DNA from 4 places in the Marinobacter sp. DUT-3 genome. Region 4 is predicted to be linked to each of the others. Evidence: predicted binding sites of a transcription regulator. Region 4 holds the regulator's gene; each other region holds the start of a gene.

What was found. The regulator FliA, encoded in region 4, starts transcription of late flagellar genes. The targets are predictions, from matches to a motif close to CTAAAGTTTNNNNNNNNNNNGCCGNTAA.
Region 1: ACQUWM_RS08200 (flagellar protein MotY) is a predicted target of FliA. The motif match lies at 1,971-1,998, and genes of this name have one in related genera.
Region 2: ACQUWM_RS13940 (methyl-accepting chemotaxis protein) is a predicted target of FliA. The motif match lies at 2,580-2,607, and genes of this name have one in related genera.
Region 3: ACQUWM_RS11065 (methyl-accepting chemotaxis protein) is a predicted target of FliA. The motif match lies at 2,260-2,287, and genes of this name have one in related genera.

What each region holds. Positions count from the first base shown of each region.
Region 1 is NZ_JBNRMG010000003.1:614,350-618,492, reverse strand. Features, by position in the region: gene ACQUWM_RS08205 (histone deacetylase family protein) at 95-1,021, shown strand; gene ACQUWM_RS08200 (flagellar protein MotY) at 1,018-1,878, opposite strand; gene pyrC (dihydroorotase) at 2,094-3,131, shown strand; gene rnt (ribonuclease T) at 3,198-3,854, shown strand; gene ACQUWM_RS08185 (SDR family oxidoreductase) at 3,913-4,143, opposite strand, start outside.
Region 2 is NZ_JBNRMG010000009.1:116,443-120,585, reverse strand. Features, by position in the region: gene ACQUWM_RS13965 (hypothetical protein) at 1-198, shown strand, start outside; gene ACQUWM_RS13960 (sulfite exporter TauE/SafE family protein) at 212-943, opposite strand; gene ACQUWM_RS13955 (YchJ family protein) at 1,052-1,516, shown strand; gene ACQUWM_RS13950 (outer membrane beta-barrel protein) at 1,641-2,246, shown strand; gene ACQUWM_RS13945 (DUF3565 domain-containing protein) at 2,262-2,492, shown strand; gene ACQUWM_RS13940 (methyl-accepting chemotaxis protein) at 2,766-4,143, shown strand, end outside.
Region 3 is NZ_JBNRMG010000005.1:132,202-136,344, forward strand. Features, by position in the region: gene ACQUWM_RS11060 (DUF4870 family protein) at 81-440, opposite strand; gene ACQUWM_RS11065 (methyl-accepting chemotaxis protein) at 508-2,148, opposite strand; gene ACQUWM_RS11070 (PhoX family protein) at 2,366-4,143, opposite strand, start outside.
Region 4 is NZ_JBNRMG010000001.1:181,890-186,032, reverse strand. Features, by position in the region: gene ACQUWM_RS00860 (chemotaxis protein CheW) at 1-702, opposite strand, end outside; gene ACQUWM_RS00855 (protein phosphatase CheZ) at 719-1,504, opposite strand; gene cheY (chemotaxis response regulator CheY) at 1,526-1,909, opposite strand; gene ACQUWM_RS00845 (RNA polymerase sigma factor FliA) at 2,050-2,796, opposite strand; gene ACQUWM_RS00840 (MinD/ParA family protein) at 2,827-3,639, opposite strand; gene flhF (flagellar biosynthesis protein FlhF) at 3,743-4,143, opposite strand, start outside.

The sequences.
Region 1 (4,143 bases), on a different contig from region 4:
ACCACCTACCATCCCTGATAATATTGGTGGAAATACAAGCATAAACCTCGCGTGCAGGACACACGCATGCAGGAAAAGAGTAGTCAGGACCCGTATGACCACAGCCTTCTTCTCTCATGATGACTACCTGAAGCACAACATGGGCCCGGAGCACCCCGAGTCGCCGGAGCGGCTGTCAGCCATCATCAGTTACCTGGCCGATTCCGGCGTTGGTGATGTACTGGACTGGGTACGCCCGGATGAAATCACCCGTGACCAGCTGCTGACGGTTCATCCTGAAAAATATCTGCACCAGCTGGACCTGATGCAACCAACCCGTGGACGCGTTTTCACCGACCCCGATACCGCCATGATGCCGGACACCTTGCGGGCAGCCCGGCTGGCAGCCGGCGCCAATATCCAGGCGGTGGACATGGTCATGAGCAGCCAGGTGACCAATGCCTTTGTCTGCGCGCGGCCACCGGGGCACCACGCCGAACGCAGCAAATCCATGGGTTTCTGCTTCTACAACAACATTGCACTGGCGGCGATGCGGGCGCTGAACTTCCATCATCTGGAACGGATCGCCATCATCGATTTCGACGTTCATCAGGGCAACGGCACCGCTGACATCATTGGCGGTGACGAACGAATACTGATGTGCTCCAGCTTCCAGCACCCGTTCTACCCGCACTCCCACGTACACCGTCAGCCGGAAAACATCGTCAACATTCCCATTGCCTCCGACTGTTCGGCACTGGACTACCGCAAAGCCGTAGAGGCCGGATGGCTGAAGAAGCTGCAGGATTTCAGGCCCCAGGTGGTCCTGGTGTCGGCGGGCTTCGATGGCCACCGGCTTGATCCGATGGCCGAGCTGAACCTGGAGGTGGAGGATTATCGCTGGCTGACGGAAATGATCACCAGCGTCGCCGGTGACCACGCCAATGATCGGGTCATCTCAACCCTGGAAGGGGGCTACCACCTGAGGGCATTGGCAGAAAGCGTCAATGCCCACCTGGAAGTACTGAGCGCCGTTAACTAGCCGGAATATCCGGCTTCATAACCATTGGCCTGCTGAAGGTCGGGCCGTTCGCCCAGACGCTGCAGGCGAATGGTGGCACGCCGGTTATCCGCCGGGCGCCCGGAAGCCGGGTACTGGTCGGCGTGGGCGCGGACAGTGATCAGATCCTGGGGAATCCCTTGCCCGATCAGGTAATCCGCCACGGCATTGGCCCGCTCTTCCGACAGGGCGCGATTATCAATGCGACTGCCACTGCTGTCGGTGTGACCATCCACAAAGATACGCTCCACCGTCGAATCCGCCTGCACATAAGCCACGATGTTGTCCAGCAACTCACGGTCGCCGCCCGACAGACTGGTACTGCCGGCACGAAACGGGATTCGAGAGCGTTTGATCTGGTCGTAGTTAACCGGTAGCAGGCTGGCGGTACAGGCACGATAGCTTTCGTACTGACCGGCGAAATTGATATTGGAAACCCGTACCCGGACCGGGCTTCGGTCATACCAGGATTCCCGCGTGACGGTCGGGGTCATGCCATCAAGCAGACCCCGGGCAATCACCATGGCCTGGCGTGAGCTCAGCGCGACTGGCCGCCGGCCCTCACCGACATTGACCGTCCCCACTTTTCGTGGCGCCGCCCCCGGACGCCAGGCCGGTGCTTCCACCACCAGGCTGCCCCTGCCCGGACGCATCAAGGCGGTATCCGATTCAAGGTAAAACGACAGCTCCTCCCCGGCCTTATGACGGAAGACGGCGCGGCCATAACCGGGAACTTCATGCACCATGGCGCATTCAAACACCGACTCCGACACGTACCACTGGCTGTTTTCGATACCGGCGCCAAAACTGGACGGCAGGGCTGTACCACTGATCCCCATCAGCACCGTGAGGGCAAATGCAGCTCTATACGGGAGCAAGGTTGCTAGTCTGACCATGGCGTCTATCCGTCAGTATCTGGGTTTCTGACCGTTTAACGGCGGCATGATTCGTTTCTTTAGCCTTTCACCGGAAACAATCGTAAACGGCATCTGGTATAATCCCGCCAAATTTTCACCGGCATCTGCCCGAGCTGACCTGGAACTGGAATCGCCGCATGACCGAACAACTGACCATCACCCGCCCCGATGACTGGCACCTCCACGTCAGAGACGGCGCCGTCCTGAACGATGTGGTACCGGCCACCGCCCGGTGCTTTGGCCGCGCGATCATCATGCCGAACCTGGTGCCACCGGTGACCACGGCCAGCGATGCCATGGCGTACCGCCAGCGCATCCTGAGCGCAGCTGGCGACACCCCGTTCGAACCGCTGATGACCCTGTACCTGACCGAGTCCACCTCGGCAGAGGACATCCGCGAAGCAAAATCCGCCGGAGTAGTCGCCGCCAAACTTTACCCGGCCGGCGCCACCACCAACTCCGCATCCGGTGTGACCGATATCCGCAATATCTACCCGGTACTGGAAGCGATGGCTGATTGCGGCATGTTGCTGCTGGTCCACGGCGAAGTGACCGATGGGGATATTGATATTTTCGACCGGGAGAAGGTGTTCCTTGAGCGTGTACTGGCGCCCACCCTGGAAGCCTTCCCCAACCTGAAAGTCGTGCTGGAGCACATCACCACCGCTGATTCCGCCGACTTCGTCCGCCAGCACAAAGGTGACAACCTGGCCGCGACCCTGACGCCGCAGCACCTGATGTACAACCGTAACCATATGCTGGTGGGCGGTATTCGGCCCCACCTTTACTGCCTGCCGATCCTGAAGCGAAACAAGCACCAGCAGGCCCTGCGGGATGCCGTTGCCAGCGGTGACAAACGCTTCTTCCTGGGCACGGATTCAGCCCCTCACGGGCGGGACAAGAAGGAAGCCTCCTGTGGTTGTGCCGGCTGCTACTCCGCCTACGGCGCGATTGCCCTGTACGCCGGGATTTTCGAGGAGCTGGGCGTTCTCGACAAGCTGGAGGCCTTCGCCAGTTTCAACGGCGCAGACTTTTACGGGCTGCCACGCAATACCGACACTATTACTCTGACCAGGGAAAGCTGGACCATGCCAACGGAGCTACCGCTGGCAGACGGCACCATTGTTCCGCTTTGCGCCGGCGAAACCCTGAAGTGGCAACTGACAAGCGCCTGAACCAGACACCCTGTACCTTTTTACCCGTACTCTTTACCGTATTCTGGCTAATCCCTAGGAGTTTGAGTGACTGACGAAAACAAAGAACCGCATCCGATGGCCCGACGTTTCCGGGGATTTCTCCCGGTGGTTGTCGATGTCGAAACCGGTGGTTTCAATCCCGAGACAGACGCCCTGCTGGAAGTGGCTGCGGTGCTGTTGACCATGGACGAAGACGGCTGGCTGAGACGCACCGAAACCCACGTCCAGCAAATTGATCCCTTCGAAGGCGCCAACCTAGAGCAGTCCGCACTCGACTTTACCGGAATCGATCCCTGGAGCCTGGAGCGGGAAGCCGTGCCGGAGCGGGAAGGCCTGAGTGAAATCTTCAGCCCTATCCGCAAGGCGGTCAAAGCCCACGACTGCAAGCGCGCGGTGCTGGTGGGCCACAACGCCACCTTTGATCACAACTTCGTATTCGCTGCGGCCCTGCGTTCGGACATCAAGCGCAACCCATTCCATCCGTTCTCGACATTTGATACCGCCACGCTTGCCGGGTTGGCCTATGGCCACACGGTACTGGCGCAGGCATGCAAACTGGCCGGCATTCCCTTCAGCAACAAGGAAGCCCATTCGGCAGCCTATGATGCGGAAAAGACCGCGGACCTGTTCTGCGGCATCGTCAATCGCTGGAAGGAACTGGGAGGGTTTCCTCCGCCGCTGATCAGCGAGACAGAGGAATAAAACGAGTTGATAAAAAACGCCTCCCGAGGGAGGCGTTTTTTTATGTCCAACCGGACAATTACCAGTAAATACCCCGCATGATCGCCGCAAAGGCCACCTGTTCCGTGGACACCTTGGGCTTCTCGCCAGACCGGCTGCCGGCCGCCGCCGGAGAGTCCGGGAACATGCGATAACCGGTGTTCATCACGATCTCGCCCATCTTCGGCGCGAGTGCGTGCAGAACCTGGGCAAAAATACCCAGTCGGGTAGCGATCCGCTTGGGCCGGTATACAATAGCGTCCGCCACCAT
Region 2 (4,143 bases), on a different contig from region 4:
CGGCTCCTGAAGCTGTGCCAGCTCACTCTCGCAGTGGGCATCCTGTCGGTCATTCTCGATGGCGTGGTGCCGGAATTTCATGACCAGAGGGACAATGCCTTTGAATGGGTGCTGGCGCTGCTGATCAATCTCCACGCCCTATGGCTGGCTGTGCTGTGGCGGCGAAGCCGATTCCGGGCACGGCTCTGGGCGGAGTGAGGACAGGGCTCCCCTAAAGCGACAGTAATCCACGCGCCAGAGCCGCCGTACCCGCTACGGCGGCGATGCCCAGGATGATTGGCCGAAGCCCCTCAACCGGCAGGCGGTGAACCAGTTTACCCGAAAGCCAAAAGCCGCCAAGAACACCAGGAAACGTGAGGGCGAACAGGGTGAGCTCCCGGGTGCCCAGATACCCCGACGCAAACAGCGCCGTTACGCTGAAAAAACTGGCGACCAGAAAGAATGCGGACATGTTTGCACGGACCAGCGGCCCTTTTTCATTCTGGTATATAAGGGCAATGGGAGGGCCGCCCACCGCGGTAATCGTGCCCATATAGGTAGACGCAGCGCCGGCAAGTACGCTGTTGCGGGCGTTCAGTCGCGGGCGTAAGCCGCCAATGCTCAGCATCACGCCGGTCAGGATCAGCACCCCGAATATCAGTTCGAACCCCTGGGGTGACAGGATCAACAGTGTCAGACCGGCGAAAATGGTGCCCAGTGCCCCTCCGCCAATCGCGAAACGTACTTCGCGGAGTTGCAGGGCTCCCCGGTACCGGAACAGCATGAAGATCGTCAGGAGAACCGCATTCAACACCAGCGGCGCGGGTACGAACAGAGGGCTGATCAGGAACAGCAGTGGTGCCGAAAAGGTGCCTATGCCATAGCCGGCAACGCCCTGGAGGCAAGCACCCGCAAGTAACGTCAGGTTGGCAAGCAGAATATGAACCAGGGCTACTTCGTCCAAAACAAGTCACCGATTGAGGGTAAGGGATCGTGATAGCACAGCCGGGAAACGGTTGGAACTGATAAACTGTGCGCCTTTATCACAGTATAGTGGAATGAGAGTATCCGGATGACAGCCCAATCCTCCGTTGAACAGCAACACTGCCCCTGCGGTTCCGGCGAAGCCTACCATGCCTGTTGCCAGCCATTTCATCAAGGCAGCCCGGCACCCACGCCGGAAACGTTGATGCGCTCGCGGTATTGCGCTTTCGTTTTCAGGCTTGCCGGCTACCTGCTGGAAACCTGGCACGAGAGTACCCGCCCCCAGTCCCTGGATACGGAACAGTCGCCGGACTGGGCCTCCCTTCGTATTCTCGATACGTCCACCCGGGGCGATGCCGGAATGGTGCATTTCCGTGCGGTCTATCGTTTGGGTGACGGCTGGGGGTATCTGGAAGAAACATCGAATTTCACAAGGGAAGATGGCCGTTGGTATTACGTGTCCGGTGACACCACGGAAGGCCAGCTGAAACCCGGCCGCAACGAACCGTGCCCCTGTGGTAGCGGTAAAAAATACAAGGCGTGTTGCCTCTGACTATCTGGCTCGCTGGCAATGTCAAACCATGTAAAACATTGGGTGCGTTATGCCTCTGGCGAATTTTCCCGATGTACTATCCCTGTCTCAATCCGCACTCTTATACCAACACAAGGAAAATAGGATGTTTAAGACAAGGGCGTTGTCTTGCGTGTTAGCCGGCGGTTTTATGGCCGGTATCGCTGGAGCGGCTTCTGCAGAGGACTTGGTTTACGTCGGTCTGTCCGGCGGCGTGGCAGAAGTGAAGGATTTTTGCGACGACATTGATTCCGGTTGCGACGATGAGGCAACCACCGTTCGCGTCTATGCCGGCGGATTCATTGATAAGTACCTGGCTTTTGAAGGCGGCTATCGGTTTGTCGACGATGTCACGATGGAGGCATCGGTGCCGGGTATGAGCGCGAGGCTGGATATGGGCTATCACATGTTCGACGGCTCGTTGCTGGTGTTCACGCCCAATTTTGGTCCGGTCCGCCTGTTTGCCAAAGTCGGCGGCCAGTTCTGGCGCCAGGACATCAGCGCCTCAGTGACTGGTCTGGGCAGTGCCAGTGACGATGAACAGGGTTTCTCTCTGCGTACCGGTGTTGGCGCTACCGTGGATATCACCGAGTCCTTCGGCTTGCGGGTGGAGTATGATTACCTCCAGAGCATTGGCGAAGACGTTGCCGATATTGAGAATTTCAAGTCGGATATCCATGTGATTTCCGCCGGGCCTGAATTCAGGTTCTGATATCCTGAACCAGCCATGAAACAATCCATAACCGGCTATCACAAAGACGAGGAAAACCATTGGGTTGCGCAACTGGCTTGTGGTCATAACCAGCATGTGCGCCATGAGCCGCCCTGGGTAAACCGGCCATGGGTTGTGTCCGAAGAAGGGCGGGCCTCGATGGTCGGATTTGAATTGGATTGTAAAAAGTGCGATGAGGGTGCTCCGGCGGATGAGCGCCCATCGCAGTCATCTCTGCTCCCCTGAGTCACTGCAGTATCCCCTCCCATGGCATATGAGGAGCAGATTCTTCATAGGTGCCGTCCGATGGTAGGTACTTTAGTCTACACTCGGTTCAAGTCCGTAACAGGATGGCCGATACACCTCTTATCGTAATCAACTGTCGTTAAACGAGTTCGTATGCACGGACTCCCCCGACAATGAATTCCGGTAACACCGCCTTAACAAACTGGAACAGATGTGTTTGCTGGCCTGTGCATAATTGCACCACAAGCACCGATTATAATGGGGTATGCGCCTATGACACTGATGACTCGATTGAAAATCCGTTCCCGACTGCTGCTGGCTGTAATGGTCCCGGTTCTGCTTACGGCCGCTACCATTGCCTGGATTACTGCAAGTCAGATCAGTGCAAACGGTGAGGCGGAGCTCGAGCGTCTGGAAGAGAGCCTGCTGGATGCCCGCAAAACCGGGCTGAGGAATCTGGTGGACGCAGCCCGTGCAGTGGTCATGGAAGCGAAGAACGACCCGAACCTGTCAGAGTCGGAAGCCAAGGAGGCAGCGGCAGCCCGTTTGCGTTCGATTCGATTCGATAAGACCAATTATGTATTTGCCTACACCCGGGACGTCAACAACCTGGCGTATGCCCCCGATCCTTCGAAGGAAGGCCCCACGGATAACCCGACTGTCAGGAAACTGATCAGAGACCTGTTTGATGCTGCTGAAAGCGGTGGCTTTTACGGATACGACTGGATGAATCCCGCCTCTGGCAATGAGGAATCCAAGGTGTCCTATTCGACCATTATCCCTGAATGGGATTGGCTGGTTGGCGCCGGTGTATACGTGACGGATATTGACGCCGTGGTAAACGCCGCCCGCGAGGATGTCGAAGAGAACATTCAGGCCACCCTTGGCTTTATTCTGCTGGTGACTGTCATCGTGGTTCTGGTAGCCCTGTTCATTGGGTTGTTCGTTGGCCGTACCGTGACCAAGCCGCTGAAAGTCGTCAGTGACATGATGCAGGAAATCGCTGACGGCGAGGGTGATCTGCGTCAACGCCTGCCGGACGAGGGCACGGATGAACTGGCGGAACTGGGGCGGCGCTTTAATAACTTCGTCATCAAGATCCAGGGCACCATCCGTGAAGTGGGGTCCACCACGGATCAGGTGGCGTCGGCTGCTGAAGAACTGAGCCGGGTGGCGAATGAAACCCGCGCATCGGTGCAGGAGCAGGGATCCGAGACCGACCAGATTGCTTCTGCCATCAATGAGATGGCGGCGACAATCCAGCAGATTTCAGGCAATGCCAATGAAGTGGAAAGTGCCGCTTCGGATGCCGATCGCATGGCGCGGGATGGTGGTGAAACCATCACCAATGCTCAGGCCGCAGTTAACAAGTTGTCTGGTGAAATTGAGGAAACCGCCCGCAGCATCAATTCCCTGGCTGAAAAGTCGGACGATATTCAACAGGTGCTGGATGTGATTCATGCCGTCACCGAACAGACCAACCTGCTGGCGCTGAACGCAGCTATTGAGGCTGCCCGCGCCGGTGAGCACGGTCGCGGTTTCTCGGTGGTGGCCGATGAGGTTCGTCAGCTGGCCAAGCGCAGTGCGGAGTCGGCCGACCAGATTCGCGAGATGATCGGTGGCTTCGTCAGCGAGTCGCGGGCGGCCGTTG
Region 3 (4,143 bases), on a different contig from region 4:
TGGCAGAAAAAAATCTAAAAAGCACAAAAAAATTTTAATTGTTCAAGGGCATAGATCACATATTTGTTATATTTTGTAACTTACGGTGCCTTACCATCATTCAATGCCAGCGCCCCTTTTACGATCCGGTAAATAAACCAGATCGCGATGCCAAGCAAAAAAAACCAGCCAATGATCAGGGGAGCGGTCAGCGTACCGATTACCAACCACAACAGCCCGATCCAGAAGGTGCGGATCTGCCATCGAAAATGCGGCTCTATCCAGGTGCCTGTTACGTCATCCATCTTGACGTAATTGATGATCACTCCAACCAGCGGCGTTATACCGGCGAAAAAGAACAGGCCCTGGAGGATGTATACGACGACAGCCAGGTTCCGGGCGGGGTCGGATCGGCGGGCGTCGGGATCAGAATCAGCGGGAATGAATTCTGGCTCGGTCACAGGTTACTCCGGTCAATACAATGACTGGAGTCTACCATAAGGCGCCTGGCACGGAAGGAATCGCACCTCAGTGATTGTCCGGACGGTACCCAACCCGGAAACCGCCCCAATGGCGACCATTCACAAATACCGGCACCGACAGGTCGTGCATGATTTCTCCGGTATCCCGCCGATAGGTCTGCAGCAACATGTCTTCGGTGTGATTGCCACAGCGCGCGCCGGTACGGTCATTGAACAACCGCTTACTACGGCTTTTCACCAGATCCACATCGGGGTCGCCGGTCGGGGCATGGGCAAAATTCCGGTTATGGGTGGGCACGTACCCATCTGGTGCGGCGGCAATGGCAAACACCACGGCGTTGTGTGAATCCTTGACGGGCTCCTGTGCCGACGGCAGGTGCTGATCGGTAAACTGGTCAAAGGCACTGGAATATTTCTGTGGCCGGGTATTGGGAATCGGGTTGCGGGTTTTGTCGAACAGCGCCCCCTCCGTGATTCTGCCGTCACGGATAGCCTGCTCGAACAGCTGCCCGATGCGGTCCGCCCCCTCCCTTGCCTGCTGGTAAAAGAAGCGGTGATAGCTGGCATCACTGTTGAGGGCAAACGCAGCGTTTGCCTTCTCCGCCAGCTCCATCAGGGTAGCGGCCTGCTCCGCCAGCGACTCCACGCTGCTGTCGCTTTCGGAAATCTGATCACGCACCGTGCCGATAGCAGTAAACACCTTCTCCAGGCTCTGTTCGTTGTTCTGGTCACTCTCAGCGATGCGGGCAACCTGTTGCTGCAAGTGATCCGACTGGTCGCGGATCTGATCCAGTTGTTCTCCCACACTCTCTACGGACGTCAGCCCTGCTTCCACACTCCGAGCCAGATCCTCGATACGAGACACAATCAATGTGGTGTCTGTGCGGATTTCCTCCAGCGTCTCCGCGACCTCGCCTGTTGCCTGCGCTGTCCGACCGGCCAGTTGCCGTACTTCGTCGGCAACGACTGCAAAACCACGACCCTGATCCCCCGCCCGGGCTGCCTCAATTGCGGCATTCAGTGCCAGCAGGTTGGTCTGTTCGGCGATACCCTGAATGGTGGTGGTTACACCCTGAATACGGTTGGATTTTTCATTCAGTTCCTGGATCAGCCGTAGGTTCTCAGCGGATTGCTGATGGACCACCCTGACGCTTTCGATAGCGCCGGTCAGTGACTGGCGGCCTTCGGCACTGATCTGGCTCGCCTGCTGTGCCATCGTGGCGGCGTCGGCGGCCTGGCGGGATGACTCCCGCACCGTTTCAGTGATTTGACCGGTGTAATCCGCCATTTGGGCAGTTTCTTCCACCTGGCGGTCCAGGCGAAGCTTGAGCTGGTCTGCGGCGTATGAAACCTGGGCGGCGGAAATGGCATTCCTGTCAGCGCTGCCAGAGAGTGTTTCCACCAGAGCACGGCCAACCCTGGCATCAGACACCAATTGGCCACACTGATCCGCGATGGGGTTACCGTCCGACAACTGACCGGAGTTCAGTTCCTTCAGCCCCCGCTCGACAGGCTCCAGCACACGAAGTACCAGATAGCCGGTAGCAACCACCAGCCCGACGAGAATTCCGACAAGCAGGGAGATGGCATCCAGGCCAGTCACGGGTGCCGCCAGCACACCAATGATTGCAACAACAACCGCAAATATCGCCCCTTTCCAAGCCACTGGCCGCAAAAGTAATCCCATGCCAACCTCGATGATGTCATTACTGATTTAGAATTGTTATTGAGGGTCATTCCGGAGCTTACTGAATTGGGCTGGGTTGTGATCTCATACTTTAGTTCATTCTGTCGCTGTTTGACGGCGGAGGTTTCCAGAACTTAAGAAGGGCAACTAAAAGAACGGGCCGCCCCGGTCGGGGCGGCCCGTTCTGACTGACTTTCAGATTTTGCGACTGCGCGGCTCAGGCGCCAACCACCCCGCCATCGTCCCGGGTCACGATGACTGTTGCGTCCCGGGGGCGCGATTCATCCGCGTTGGGCCAATTGCCCTGAGGGTGCTGGATGTTAACAAACATGGTCTTGCCGTCCGGTGTAGTAACAACCCCGGTCACTTCACAGTTGACAGGGCCTACGAAGAACCGGCGAATATCCCGGGTCTGCGGATCGGCGGCCAGCATCATGTTGTTGAGGTATGGCTCGCTCCAGCTTCCGTCTGTCTGAATCCACAGCCGGCCGTTGTAGTCGAACCACAGGCCGTCCGGACTGTTGAAGATGTTGGAGTCATCCAGGGTCACAACCGCTTCACCATCAACGACCGTTTCCGTGCCCTGCTCACCGGCAAATACGAAAATATCCCACTCAAAGGCCGTTGCGGCGTGATCGCTTCCGGCCTCCATCCAGCGGATGATGTGGCCGGTACTGTTCTCAACCACCGGGTTGGCGGCGTTGACGTCATCATACCCATCCTTGCCCCGGTTGCTGTTGTTGGTCAGCGTGAAATAGACCTCACCGGTTCCCGGATCCACGGCACCCCATTCCGGGCGGTCCATCGTGGTTGCACCGGCAATGTCCGCCGCCAGGCGGGTATTGAGCAAAACGTCCTGCTGGCTCTCAAAGCCATCAAAAGCAATATCGCCCACGTTGGTGCCCACCGCAGCAGCCACTTTCGCTGCGAACGCCTCATCGTCCAGTGAGAGGGGCAGCCAGTCTCCGGAACCGTCATCGTTAAAGCGCGCTACGTAGAGCGTGCCTTCGTCCAGGAGATAACCACCGGCGGTTGCCGCGTAGTAGGGTTGCGCGGAAACAAACTTGTAGATGTATTCGAAACGGGAATCATCACCGGAATAACACACCACCGGCTCCCCTTCCCTGGCGGGGGCGAAAATGACGCCCTCATGGCCAAAACGTCCCAGTGCTGTCCGCTTTTGTGGTTTGCTTTCCGGCGTGAACGGATCAATCTCCACCATGAACCCGTAGGTGTTGGCTTCATTGCGGTAGTCGAGATCGGCAGAAGCCTCCTTGGTCGACACATCAAACCGCAGATACTGGTCCTCTGCGCTGTCAGCCAGCTCCCAGTCGTACCGTGATGACGATCCCACACCATGACGAACCTGCTCACGCGGTTGGCTTGCATCACTGCTGGCAAAATAACCGTGCCAGTTTTCTTCCGCCGCCAGATAGGTGCCCCAGGGTGTTGGCCCCATGGAGCAGTTGTTCAATGTGCCCCGGGTCTCGGTTCCCGTGGGACTGTATTTGGTGAAGAGTTTCTCATAACCACGCAGTGGTCCGCGGATATCCATCGGAGTGCCACCGGTAACCCGGCGGTTGAAGGGGCTGCCATGGACGACTTCCCACTCACCATCCGTGGATTGCTTGATATGGATAACGGACACGCCGTGGGCGGCAACCTCTTTGCGAACCTCGTCTGCCGGTCGGGTGCCGTCACCATTGGTCGTGGCCCCGGACGGGTGCAACGCTGACTGGTTGATGTACTCATGGTTCATCACCAGCAAGCCTTCCGTAGAGCTGCTGCCCCCGGCTTTCTGATCAATCGGGAAAAAGTGCATGCCATCGTGGTGCATGCCCACCTGGTTTTCCTGCTCAGCCCCGGAGTTGGACCCATCCGGAAGGTAAGCCGGGTAGCTCCCGGTCAACGGAGTTCCCCACGGCACAAAGGCTGTTGCGGTGTAACCCTCGGGGACCACCACCCGGTTCTGATCGGAAACGGCCACCGCCTTGA
Region 4 (4,143 bases):
GGCCTGATCACCGGACTCGGTCGGTGGCTCGATATCAGCATCACCGGCCGGCGCACCGGCGAATTGCCCCTTGCCATGGAGCTCGTCCAGCAGCGCTTCGAACTCGTCATCGGTAATGTCATCGTCACCGGCGGCGCTGTCGTCCCCTGCTGGGTCAGAGGCAGTTTCCGGACCGGCTTCGGCTTTTTCACCATCCAGCGCGTCCAGCAGCTGTTCGAATTCGTCATCGGTGATATCACCATGATCATCACCGCTGGCGGCGTCACTTGTCGTTTCCACAGGGGCTTTACCGGCACCCGCGGAGGACGCCCCTTCCGGCTCAGCCAGGGCGTCCAGGGCGGCAATCAGAGCTTCCGGAGCTGGCGTCAGTTCCTCATGGTTACGCACCTGCTCAAACATCGCATTGACGTTGTCCAGGACCTCAAGCACCACATCCATCAACTCCGAATCCACTTTGCGCTTGTGATTCCGGAGAATATCGAAGACGTTCTCTGCAGAGTGACAGCAGTTCACCAGGGCTTCCAGCTGAAGGAAACCCGCGCCACCCTTTACGGTATGGAAGCCACGGAATATGGCGTTGAGGAGATCACTGTCATCCGGATTCTGTTCAAGATCCACCAGCTGCTCAGACAGCTTTTCAAGTATCTCGCCTGCTTCAACCAGAAAGTCCTGCAGGATCTCTTCATCGGCATCAAACGCCATGGGTTACCCTCTTAATTCAGAAACCGAGACTGGACAAAAGATCGTCAACATCGTCCTGACCCGATACCACATCTTCACGCTTATCGGCGTTCATCTGCGGGCCAACGCCCTGCTCTGCCGACACTTCGCTTGATTCAATCTCATGTATGGTGCCGGTCAGCTGATCCACATGACTCGCCATCATCACCAGGCCTAGCAGGTGTTCCTCCACTTCCTTCACCAGGTCGGTGACCTTCTGGATCACCTGCCCGGTCAGGTCCTGGAAATCCTGGGCCAGCAGGATTTCCGAGAGGTTGTTGTACATGGTGTCGGCATCCCGGGTCAGCGTTACGAAGAACTGGTCAATCCGACCGTAGAGGTCCCGGAATTCCGCCGGCTCCATTTCCCGCCGACGCAGACGCTGCCACTCGTCTCTCAATACCGCCGCCTCATCACGGATAGCATGGGCCTGAGGCATGGTTTCCTCGACCAGGTCCATGGTGCGATTGGCAGCCTGACCGGTCATTTGCACAACGTATTCCAGGCGATCGGACGCATCGGTCATTTTTGACAGCGCTTCCTGCTGCTCGGCATTGCGGGGATCGATCTGGAAATTGCGAATCGCTTCGTGGAGGCTGCGGGTAAGCCGCCCGACTTCCCGATACAGGCTTTGATCCCGGACTTCGCTGAGATCATTGATTACGTTCATAGCCCCTGCATAGTCACCGGCATTGACCTGTTCAACCAGCTCGTTGGCCTGTGCGCGGAGCTTTTCCGTCACCTCCGGATCAAGGCCCTGCGGGTTCTTTTTGCTATCGCTCATGAGAGCCCATCCGACCTTTGGTTACTGGATTCGTTCGAAGATTTTCTCAATCTTCTCCTTGAGTACTGCGGCGGTAAACGGCTTCACAACATAGCCATTCACCCCTGCCTGCGCGGCGGCGACAATCTGATCCCGCTTTGCTTCGGCGGTGACCATGAGAACCGGAAGGGTTTTCAGGTTTTCATCGGCACGTACAGCCTTTAGCAGATCAAAACCGGACATACCCGGCATGTTCCAGTCAGTCACCAGGAAATCGTATTTACCGCTTTGCAACATGGGCAACGCGGTGTTGCCGTCATCCGCTTCGTCGGTATTGGTGAATCCCAGATCACGCAGCAGGTTCTTGATGATCCGTCGCATTGTGGAAAAGTCGTCCACAATGAGGATTTTCATGTTCTTGTCCAATGGGACCTCCAGTTTTGTCACACCCGGAATGCGTTTTATCTTTCTGCCAGACTCTGGCAGGCCGGTGGTTTAACCGCTTATTGTGTGGTGTTTGAACCCGTTGTAAAGCGCCGGTTACCAAAAGCTACAGACAGCCAACCTCAATACACGTTGGGCTCATGTCGCCAGCCCGTCAGCCTGCCCCGAAGCCTCAGCGCGGCCTGACTGTGGATCTGGCTGACCCGGCTTTCACTCACCCCCAGGACAGCACCGATTTCCTTGAGGTTCAGCTCCTCCTGGTAGTACAGGCTGAGCACCAGTTTTTCTCTCTCGGGGAGCTCGCCAATCGCTTCCGCCAGACTGCGCTTGAAAGCATCGGACGTAATATCGTCCAGCGGATTATCACTGGCCTCTGCTTCCTCTATCGGCAGGTCGCCGGATTCATTGAGCTCATCCAGGCTAAAAAGTTTGCCGCTGTTGGCATCGCTCAGGCTGGAGTGGTATTCATCAAGGGACATCTCCAGCTCTTCAGCGACTTCCTGGTCCTGGGCCTCACGGCCAAGACGATCCTCAACAGCCTTGATGGCCTGGGAGATACGGCGGGCATTACGATGAACGGAACGGGGTACCCAGTCGCCCTTGCGGATTTCATCCACCATGGCGCCCCGGATACGGATACCAGCGTAGGTTTCAAAGGTTGCGCCCTTGGTAGAGCTGTACCTTTGCGCAGCCTCAAGCAGCCCGATCATGCCGGCCTGCATCAGGTCTTCCAGCTGCACCGAGGCCGGCAAGCGGGCCATCAGGTGCAACGCGATCTTTTTCACCAGCGGAGCATGCTCTTCCACTAGCCGGGAAGCACCCCCGACGCCTGCTTTTTGGTAGATTCCCAGGTTTTTCGTCAATGTCATGTATCCAGCTTTTTGGTGACAGGATCAATGTCAGACTTCGACGAGCCGCTCCACAAAGAATTCCAGGTGTCCGCGGGGAGATGACGGCAGCGGCCAGTTGTCGACCTTCTCAGCCAGAGCCCTGATCGCCAGTGACGCTTTGGCCCTGGGGTAGGCATCCAGCACCGCTTTCTGCCTCTGCACCGCTTTCCGGACGGCTTCGTCGTAAGGCACCATACCCACGTATTGTAGTGCCACATCAAGAAACCGCTCGGTGACCCGGGTCAGTTTTTCAAAAAGATGCTTCCCTTCCTGCTCGTTCCGGACCTGGTTGGCAAGAATACGGAAACGGTTGGTGCCGTACTCACGGTTCATCAGCTTGATCAGAGCGTATGCGTCGGTAATGGATGTCGGTTCGTCACACACCACCAGCAGCAGCTCCTGAGAAGCTCTCAGGAAACTGATGACGGATTCGGAAATCCCCGCTGCGGTATCGACGATGAGGACGTCAATCTGGTCACCGAGCTCGCTGAACGCATTGATCAGACCAGCGTGCTCCATGGAGGTGAGCTGGGTCATGCGCTGGGTTCCCGAGGAGGCCGGGACAATCTTGATACCACCCGGGCCATCGACCAGGACATCCCGCAAGTCGCAATCACCCGCCAGCACATCCGAGAGGTTGCGATTGGCGGTGATACCCAGCAGAACATCTATGTTGGCCAGACCCAGGTCAGCATCCAGCAACACGACACGACGGCCTTTCTGGGCCAGGGCAATACCCAGGTTAACTGACACGTTGCTCTTACCAACGCCGCCCTTCCCGCCGGAAACTGCAATCACCTGTACCGGATGTGGTTTGCTCATACTTGGTTTTATCTCTCGCCACGTTTGACCGAAGGCTCAGTTGTATTTCAACGGCGCCTGTTCACGCCGGATAGTCCGTCATCCGGTATGGCCGGGGAGTGTTTCAGGCCCCCTCTGCCACCGCCTGCTGTTGCTGGAGTGTTTTAAGCCGCTCCACGGCCAGTCGAACCAGGGGCACCGCTTCGGCGTGGTGCAGATCTTCGGGAATCTTCTGGCCATCCGTGTAATACGCCACGGGCAGACCGGACTCCATGACAAACCCCAAAGATTCACCCAGGGTCAGGGCTTCGTCGACTTTTGTCATCACACAGCCCGCAAGGTTAGCCATCTTATAGCAATGCCACACTGATTTCATAATACGCGGTTGGCTGGTCGCTGACACTACCAGGTGCGTACGAATCCGGTGATGGCTCCTGGCCAGTTCTGACAGTTGTTGCTCATAGCCCTTGTCAGTGCTGGTCAGGCCGGCGGTATCAATCAGCACCAGGTGGCGATCCGACAACT